Regions from separate parts of the Mycobacterium sp. RTGN5 genome, predicted to be linked through region 1. Evidence: predicted binding sites of a transcription regulator. Region 1 holds the regulator's gene; the other holds the start of a gene.
The links. The regulator LexA, encoded in region 1, represses DNA repair genes until DNA is damaged. The targets are predictions, from matches to a motif close to CGAACANNTGTTCG.
Positions count from the first base shown of each region.

Region 1 (4,557 bases):
GACCCGGACGACTACCCCGACGATGTCGAGCACTACCTGTGGGCTTGGCTCGATCGCGACGGCGGGCACATCCGATCGCGGATGTTCGCCACCGACCTCGGTGTGGCGGAGGACGAGGCGACCGGCTCCGCGGCGGCGCGGATCACCGACTACCTGAGCCGGGACCTGACGATCACCCAGGGCAAGGGATCGCAGATCTATACGACGTGGAACTCCGAAGGATGGGTCTTGGTGGCCGGCCGGGTGGTCAGCGACGGCGTGCGGCAGCTGGGCTGACGGCGGTTCAGCCGGAGGTGCCGACGGCGCGATGCGCGCGCAGCGCTTCGATCTCGCGCTCGAAGTCCTCGGCGGAGCTGAATGAGCGGTACACCGAGGCGAATCGCAGGTAGGCGACCTCGTCGAGTTCGCGCAGCGGGCCGAGAATGGCCAGGCCGACCTCGTTGCTGGGGATTTCGGGGGAACCGGCGGCCCGCACACTGTCCTCGACCTGCTGAGCCAGCAGGTTCAGCGCGTCGTCGTCGACGTCGCGGCCCTGGCATGCCCGGCGCACCCCGCTGATGACCTTCTCCCGGCTGAATGGCTCGGTGACGCCACTGCGTTTGACGACCGCCAGCACCGCGGTCTCGACGGTGGTGAACCGCCGCCCGCACTCCGGGCAGGATCGGCGCCGCCGAATGGCCTGGCCCTCATCGGCTTCTCGGGAGTCGACCACCCGGGAGTCGGGATGGCGACAGAACGGACAATGCATGACCGCTCCTTCGCCTCCGCCGCAGCTCGATGCTTCGAGCCACCCAGAGCCTACCTGCGCCGTCCGTCGAGCGGCCACGTCCCGGAAACTGGGACCAACGAGCCCGCGGCCATCGAGGCCGCTTGTCCGGCACACGTTTTGGACAGCCATGCCGCGCCGGGTGGTCACCCGATGGGCGCGATGAGGGTCTGTCCGGCGTCCAGCGAAGCCGAATCGAGCTTGTTCAGGTCGCGGATGCGCTGCATGACCTGCCCGGCGGGCGCGTCGGGCGCCACCCGGCCGGCGAGGTGTTGCAGGGTCTCCCCCGCCTGCACCTGAACCACGGCGAGCTGATCCGGCAACTGATCGGTGGCGGCCGTCGGCGTGCCACTGAGATGACCCACCAGCCCCAGCCAGAGGGTGATGAGCGCGGCCACCGCGGCCAGCGCGATGGTGACGGCGGTACTCACCGGCCGGCGCGCGTGCGGCGCCCGCGAGAATGCGACGCCGGTGCCGGGGTAGCGCATCGGCGCGATGGCCGGGTGCGCCGGGTACGGCCGGTGGGCGCGCGGACGGACCGGGCGACCCCGAACCGGCGCGGCGGACCTGACCGCCGCCCGGGGGCGCATCGGCCGCACCGGTGCTGATGGGAAAACCTGCCGATCGTCGATAACGGTCACGTCTGCTTCCTTCCTCCAAGACGCCCACTGTTCGCTCTTGTGTTCGAACTGTACTCGATCATGCGTTCGAAAACCGAACATGTGAGCGAGCGTGTCTGAAGAATAAATCCGGCCACCGACAAGTTTTGATGTGCCTAGATTCGGGTGGCCACCTGCACGATCATCGGGCGCGACACGCAGGCGTCGAACAAGTGTTTGATTATCGATGCCAGCACGACTACATTCGGGCGCATGAGCGACCGCACTGAGCTATCAGGCACCGACACACCGAGATCAAGCACCGATCCCGGGCTGACCGAGCGGCAGCGAACCATCCTCAACGTGATCCGCTCCTCGGTCACCACCCGCGGCTATCCCCCGAGCATCCGCGAGATCGGCGATGCCGTCGGCCTCACCTCGACGTCGTCGGTGGCGCACCAGCTGCGCACCCTCGAGCGCAAGGGCTACCTGCGCCGCGACGCCAACCGCCCGCGCGCCGTGGACGTGCGCGGCACCGACGAGGTGACAGCGGTGCGCACCGACGTCGACGGCTCGGACGCACTTCCCGAGCCGACGTTCGTGCCGGTGCTGGGCCGGATCGCCGCCGGCGGCCCGATCCTGGCCGAGGAGGCCGTCGAGGACGTCTTCCCGCTACCGAAGGAGCTCGTCGGTGAGGGCTCGCTCTTCCTGCTCAAGGTCGTCGGCGAATCCATGATCGACGCCGCGATCTGCGACGGCGACTGGGTGGTCATCCGCCAGCAGAACGTGGCCGACAACGGCGATATCGTCGCGGCGATGATCGACGGCGAAGCCACCGTGAAGACGTTCAAACGCACCAGCGGTCAGGTCTGGTTGATGCCCCACAACCCGGCGTTCGACCCGATTCCCGGTAACGAGGCCGCGATCCTCGGCAAGGTCGTCACCGTCATCCGCAAGATCTAGCGGACACTCCGCCTCGATCAGGGGCGCAGCTCACTCCGCCTTGAGGAACCCGTTCGCCTGAGCGAGTTCCTCACTGGCGAACCATACTTCGGGCACGGTGTGGTCGTAGAGGGCCGAATCCGGGGTGTAGTAGAGCCCCGAATGGGTGTTGGCCTTGATCACGTAACCCTCGGGTGCCTGATACGGATCAGAGAGCGGAAGGTGGATCGCCGGACGCGACGAGGCAGCCCCAGCCGAGACATCGGACTGCAGAATCTCTGCCGGCGCAGTGACCGATTGATCGTCGTCGTCGAGATCCTCGGGGACCTGCTCGTCGACGAACTCCGCCTCGGCGAACTCCTCTGGCTCCGGCTCGGCTTCTGGCTCGGCGGCGCGACGGCGCCCGCGCGGCTTACCGAGGTCGCCCATGTCGAGTCGCCACATCGACTGTGACTCACCAAGGTTCACCACTGCATGGCGCCCCGAATCAGCGGCCTCGTCGTCGTCCTCGATCTCCTCGATCTCGGCATATTCATGCTCGACGGGTACCTCGGCGGCCTCGGCTGCGTCCGTCTCGTCGGAATCCACGGGCTCGGCGGGAATGAGCGTCGGCGTGGTGTCGATCGAGTCCTGATCCCCATCGAACACGTCCTCGGGCCCAGGCTGCGACTTCTCGTCGCCACCCGGCTGCGCCCAGGAGAACCCGGGCGCCTGGGCGACCTGCACGCGGCCGCCATCGGGATACGTCGAAAAGCGGTCAGGCGCCAAAACACCCGTGGAATCCTCGTGCTCTCCCGGCCAGTGATCGTCATCGTCGTCGTATTCCGAATCGTGGAAGTCGTCGTCGACCTCGATTTCGGTGCTACGCCGCCGCTGCAGCCAGAGCAGACCCAGGGCGATCACCGCGACCAGCAACAGCGCCGGAATGATGATCAGCAGCCACCACCAGTGCCAGGTGAAGCCGTTGCCGGACTTCGGCGCCGCCGAACCCGCCTGCGGCCCGGTCGCGTTGGGCACTTGCACCCCAGCCAACTGCCCGGCCAGCTCCGGCGGTTTGGTGGTGAACTTGTTGCCGGACTTGTTGAAGGAGATCTCGCCACCGCTGAACTTCTGCGTCACGGTGTCGCCGTTGGCGCTCTGCTCGCCGGTCGGCACGCCGAGCTTGCCGCCCGCCCCGCCCAGCTTCGCCCACGCGGCGTTGATCGCACCGCGCACCACGATGGCGCCGTTGTCGGGCGTCCAGAAGATCACCGGCTTGTCGGCGGCGCTGAACGCGCTGACACGACTGTTCGGGGCGCCCCCGTCGGCCTCGGTGCCGGCCGGCAGGCCGAGATCGCCGGTCGGTCCACCCTGCGCCTCGTACTTCGACAGGATCGCGCCCGTCACCGCGTGTGCGCCCGTCGCCGGTGAGTAGAAGATCTTGCCGCCGGTGTAGTCCTGCACGGCGCCGTCGGTGCCGACGGGACTTTGGGCGCCCTGCCGGGCACCGAGCGACCCCGAGAGCCCGCCCGCGGCGCGCCACGCCTCGTTGATCGCCGTCGTCGCGTCGGTCGGGACCTCGACACCGGCGAGGTTGTTGGCCAGCTCGGCGGGCACCGTGGTGAACGTCTTGGAGCTGTTGTCGTAGGAGATCTCACCGCCGGTGAACTTCTGGTTCACCACGTTGCCGTCGAAGGTCTCAGCGCCGGTGGGTACGCCCATGGTGCCGGCTGAGCCGCCGAGCTTGTCCCATGCCGCGTTGATCGCGCCGCGCACCACCCACGCGCCGGTGTCCGGCGTCCAGAAGATCGCCGGTTTGTCGGTGGCGCTGAACGTGCTGACCCGGCTGTCCGGACCCACCAGGCCCGCGACCTCGTCGATGGTCGGGAAACCGAGGTCGCTGTCAGCGGGACCGCCCTGAGCCTGGTACGTGTCCAGGATCGGACCGAACAGAAGGTGCGCGCCGGTCGCCGGGGTGAAGAAGATCTTGCCGCCACTGAAGTTCTGGGCGAACCCGTCGCCGACCGCGTAGGCGTCGCCGTCCTTGGTACCTACCGGAGAGCCGTCGCCGCCGGCGGCCTGCCAGGCCTGGTCGATCGCGTCACTTGCATCGGTGTCGGGGGTAGCGATCGCCCCGGGCGCGAACAGCAGAGCCGCTGTAGCCGTTGCGACGGCGGCGAGCGCCATCTTCCCGACGCCTCTACTGAGACGACTTCCAAGCCAGGTCATGCACTCTCCCCGCGGTTTCGGTCAAGATGCTTCCCCTTATCC
Region 1 is NZ_JAPZLA010000001.1:2,379,237-2,383,793, reverse strand. Features, by position in the region: gene SLQ31_RS11610 (PhzF family phenazine biosynthesis protein) at 1-276, shown strand, start outside; gene nrdR (transcriptional regulator NrdR) at 284-748, opposite strand; gene SLQ31_RS11600 (LysM peptidoglycan-binding domain-containing protein) at 913-1,407, opposite strand; gene lexA (transcriptional repressor LexA) at 1,639-2,328, shown strand; gene SLQ31_RS11590 (hypothetical protein) at 2,359-4,515, opposite strand.

Region 2 (4,557 bases), on a different contig from region 1:
TGCTGACCCGTACCGCCGCCGAGCACGACGTGTCGCTGACGCAGCTGAGGGCGCTGGCGATCCTGCGCGACCGCGAGCCCACGATGGCCCAGCTGGCTGAGTTCCTGGGCTTGGAGCGGTCGTCGGTGAGCGGGTTGATGGACCGCGCGGTGCGCCGGGGCTTGGTGCGCCGCACTGTCAGCGCCGACGACGGCCGCGCCGTCCACGTCAGCCTCACCGCCGCCGGGCACCGGCTGGCCGAGCAGGTCGGCGGTGAGGTGGCGGATCTGCTGGCGCCGATGACCAGCCGGCTGTCCACCGCCGAACAGAAGCGCCTGACGACGCTGCTCGTCGCGATGCTCGATCAGCCGGACGGGAACCAGCGGCCCTCGTAAACCGTGCCCAGTACTCGGATTTGGTCGAGCCGCAGCGGGTCGACCGTTAGTGAGGACGCTATGGCGGGGACTCGTGATTCGGGTCCGGCGGCTCGTCGTCTTCCTCGAGCAGCCGTTCCGGATGGTGTGCGTCGTTCACGCGTGGGGGACCGGTGCCGTCGCCCCAGGCGATCCGGCCATCCTCGGTGACGGTGGTCGTGTACTTGCCTTCGGTGGCCATCATGTGGTCACAGGCACAGCCGAAGTACAGGTTGTCCGCGTCGGTCGGACCACCTTGGCTCCACGGCCGTGCATGGTGCACCTCGGAGTGGTAGCCCGGTTCGAAGCAGTTCGGTTTGGTGCAGCCGCGATCCCTCGCGTAGCAGATGATCCGATGATCAGCTGTCGCAAGGCGTTTGGCCCGGCCCAGGTACAGCGGTCGCGCGGAGTGATCCTCGAACACCGCCAAGTACTGGACCGATTCGGCGGCCATCCGGATGACGTCGCTCATCGGGAGCCGGCCGGTTCCGCCGGTGCGGGCCCAGCCCGCCGCCTGCTCCAGCTCGCCCAGCGTCGTCGTCACGATCACCGTGACCGGCAGGCCGCGGTGCTGACCAAGGGCCCCGGATTCCACCCCGGCCTTCAACCCTTGTTTCAGTCCGTCGTGGCAGCGCTGTTCGGGCGTGCGGGTGTCTCGCCCGTCGACGCCGTCGGGAACATGTCGCCCAGGCCGTTGCGCGGCCGTCACCGCCTCCAGATACGCGCGGCACTCGGGATCCAGCCAGCCCGAAATCCTGCTCATCCCGTCCGGCCCCTGTCGGCCCAGAACCACTCCGCGGCGCCGCGCACGATCCTCGTCGGTGAAGGTGCCATCCGGATTGAGTACGTCGGCGATCTCGGTGCCGATCGCGGCGACGAACGCTGAATCCTGTTCCCGCGCATGGCGTACCAATACCCGCTCGGCGGCGTCGCGATCGGCCGGCGCCACCGCGGACGGCAGCCGGTCGAGCGCACGACACACCGCCTCGATATGGTCCTCGCCGACCTCGCCCGCCTCGACGGCGGCCGCCAGCGCCGGGAGCTCGGGCGGCAGTGGCGGCCCGGTCAGCGACCGGCGGTTGCGGATGCGTGATGCCACGCGGAACCGCCGTTTCACCTCCCCGGCGGTCAGGTGCAACCGGGCGGTCAGCACGTCGCGGACCTTGACCCCGGCGGGCATGGTCCCGCCGTCAACCGGTTCGGCGATCTCACCGAACATCCGATACGACAGGCCCCGGTTCACCCGGTGCTGACCCTCCAGGCGTTCGGCCACCTCGATCCGGAAGGCATTGCCGGCCAAATCGGTACAGACCGACCGTAAGCGGTCGTACGCGGCGTCGACAGCCTTGAGTTCGGCGCGGACCCGGTCATGTACCGCCTGGGCGGTGAGGGGTTCGCAGGTCATGACTCCACGTTATCGAACACACATTCGAATACAACGGCCAAGAATCCAATCTGTGGATGAATCCGGGTCTGTGGACAACCCCACGAGGCCTCGCTCTGCAGCCCCCATCCCGCACCCCGATACTTGAGGGATGGCTGATGTCCCCGACGTGTCCCTGGAGCCGATCGGCGCGGTCACCCGCACCAAGGTCGGCCGGGAGGCCACCGAGCCGATGCGCGAGGACATCCGGCTGCTCGGCACGATCCTCGGCGACACCGTGCGCGAGCAGAACGGCGAGGAGGTGTTCGACCTCGTCGAGCAGGCCCGCGTCGAATCGTTCCGGGTGCGCCGATCCGAAATCGACCGGTCCGAACTGGCCAGGCTTTTCGACGGCATCGACATCCATCAGGCCATTCCGGTGATCCGCGCCTTCACCCACTTCGCGCTGCTGGCCAACGTTGCCGAGGACATCCACCGCGAACGCCGCCGGGCCATCCACGTCGCCGCCGGCGAACCGCCGCAGAACAGCACCCTTGCCGCCACGTACGAAAAGCTGGATGCCGCGCAGCTGGAGTCGGCCACCGTCGCCGACGCACTGCGCGGCGCATTGGTGTCGCCGGTGATCACCGCGCATCCGACCGAGACCCGGCGCCGCACTGTGTTCGACACCCAGCACCGCATCACCCAGCTGATGCGGGTGCGGCTGCGCGGCCACGACGAAACCGAGGACGGCCAGCCGGTCGAAACCGAACTGCGCCGGCAGATCCTGACGCTGTGGCAGACGGCGCTGATCCGGTTGTCCCGCTTGAAGATTCAGGATGAGATCGAAGTGGGGTTGCGGTATTACCCGGCCGCGTTCTTCGAGGTGATCCCGAAGGTGAACGCCGAAGTGCGCGACGCGCTGCGGGCCCGCTGGCCCGACACCGAGTTGCTGGCCGCGCCAATCCTGCGCCCCGGCTCGTGGATCGGCGGTGACCGCGACGGCAACCCGAACGTCACCGCCGAGGTGGTGCGGCTGGCCACCGGCGGCGCCGCGTACACCGCGTTGGGGCACTATTTCGCCGAACTGACGCATCTCGAGCAGGAGCTGTCGCTGTCGGCGCGGCTGGTGAAGACCACCGACGAGCTGATCGCGTTGGCTGACTCCTGCAACGAACCGGCCCGGCTGGACGAGCCCTACCGGCGGGCGCTGCGCGTGGTCCACGCCCGGCTGACCGCCACCGGCAAGGACATTCTGGACCGCACGCCGGCGCACACTCTCGATCTCGGCATGGCGCCGTACGAAACCCCGGCCGAGTTGCGGGCCGACCTCGACGTCATCGACGCCTCGCTGCGCGCCAACGGCAGCGCGCTGCTGGCCGACGATCGGCTGGCCCGACTCCGGGACGCGGTGGAAGTCTTCGGTTTTCACCTCAGCGGCCTGGACATGCGGCAGAACTCCGACGTGCACGAGGAGGTCATCGCCGAACTGCTGTCCTGGGCCGGGGTGCACCCCGACTACGCATCGCTGTCCGAGCCGGAGCGTGTCGAGGTGCTGGCAAGGGAGCTGGCCACCCGACGCCCGCTGGTCCGTGACGACTCCGAGCTCTCGGAGTTGGCTCGCAAGGAACTCGACATCGTCTTCGCGGCCGCCCGGGCGGTCCGGGTGTTCGGCCCGGCGGCGGTGCCCAACTACATCATCTCCATGTGCCAGTCGGTCTCCGATATGCTGGAAGCCGGGATTCTTCTCAAAGAGGCTGGGCTGCTGGATGTTTCCGGCGAGCAGGTCTACGCCCCAGTGGGCATTGTGCCGCTGTTCGAGACGATCGACGACCTGCAACGCGGTTCGGCCATCCTGGAATCGGTGCTGGACCTTCCGCTCTACCGCGCGATGGTGCACGCCCGCGGCGAGAGCCAGGAAGTCATGCTCGGCTACTCCGACTCCAATAAGGACGGCGGATATCTGGCCGCCAACTGGGCGCTGTACCGGGCCGAACTGGATCTGGTGGAGTCGGCCCGCAAAACCGGTATCCGGCTGCGGTTGTTCCACGGCCGCGGTGGAACGGTCGGCCGCGGTGGCGGTCCGAGCTACGACGCGATTCTGGCCCAGCCGCCGGGGGCGGTGAAGGGGTCCCTGCGCCTGACCGAGCAGGGCGAGATCATCGCGGCCAAGTACGCCGAGCCGCGCATCGCCCACCGCAACCTGGAGACGCTGCTTGCGGCCACGCTCGAGTCGACGCTGCTGGACACCGAGGGCTTAGGCGACCTGGCCCAAAGCGCCTACGACGTGCTCGACGACCTCGCCGCTCGCGCCCAGCGCGCGTATGCCGAATTAGTCCACGAGACACCGGGTTTCGTGGAGTACTTCAAGGAGTCCACGCCGGTCAGTGAGATCGGCTCACTCAACATCGGTAGCCGTCCGACGTCGCGCAAACCCACCACGTCGATCGCCGACCTGCGCGCCATCCCATGGGTGCTGGCCTGGAGCCAGTCGCGCGTCATGCTGCCCGGCTGGTACGGCACGGGTACCGCATTCGAGGAGTGGATCGCTGAGGGTCCTGAAACACCGGAGGCCCGCCTCGAGGTGCTGCAGGATCTCTACGCGAAATGGCCGTTCTTCGCCACCGTGCTGTCGAATATGGCGCAGGTGCTGGCCAAGTCGGATTTGGGTCTGGCGGCACGGTATTCCGAGCTGGTCGAGGACGAGGAGCTGCGGCACCGGGTGTTCGACAAGATCGCCGCCGAACACGAGCGCACCATCCGCATGCACAAGCTCATCACCGGACAGGACGATCTGCTCGC
Region 2 is NZ_JAPZLA010000005.1:125,952-130,508, forward strand. Features, by position in the region: gene SLQ31_RS22805 (MarR family transcriptional regulator) at 1-374, shown strand, start outside; gene SLQ31_RS22810 (HNH endonuclease signature motif containing protein) at 433-1,797, opposite strand; gene ppc (phosphoenolpyruvate carboxylase) at 1,928-4,557, shown strand, end outside.
Region 2: SLQ31_RS22810 (HNH endonuclease signature motif containing protein) is a predicted target of LexA. The motif match lies at 1,811-1,824, and genes of this name have one in related genera.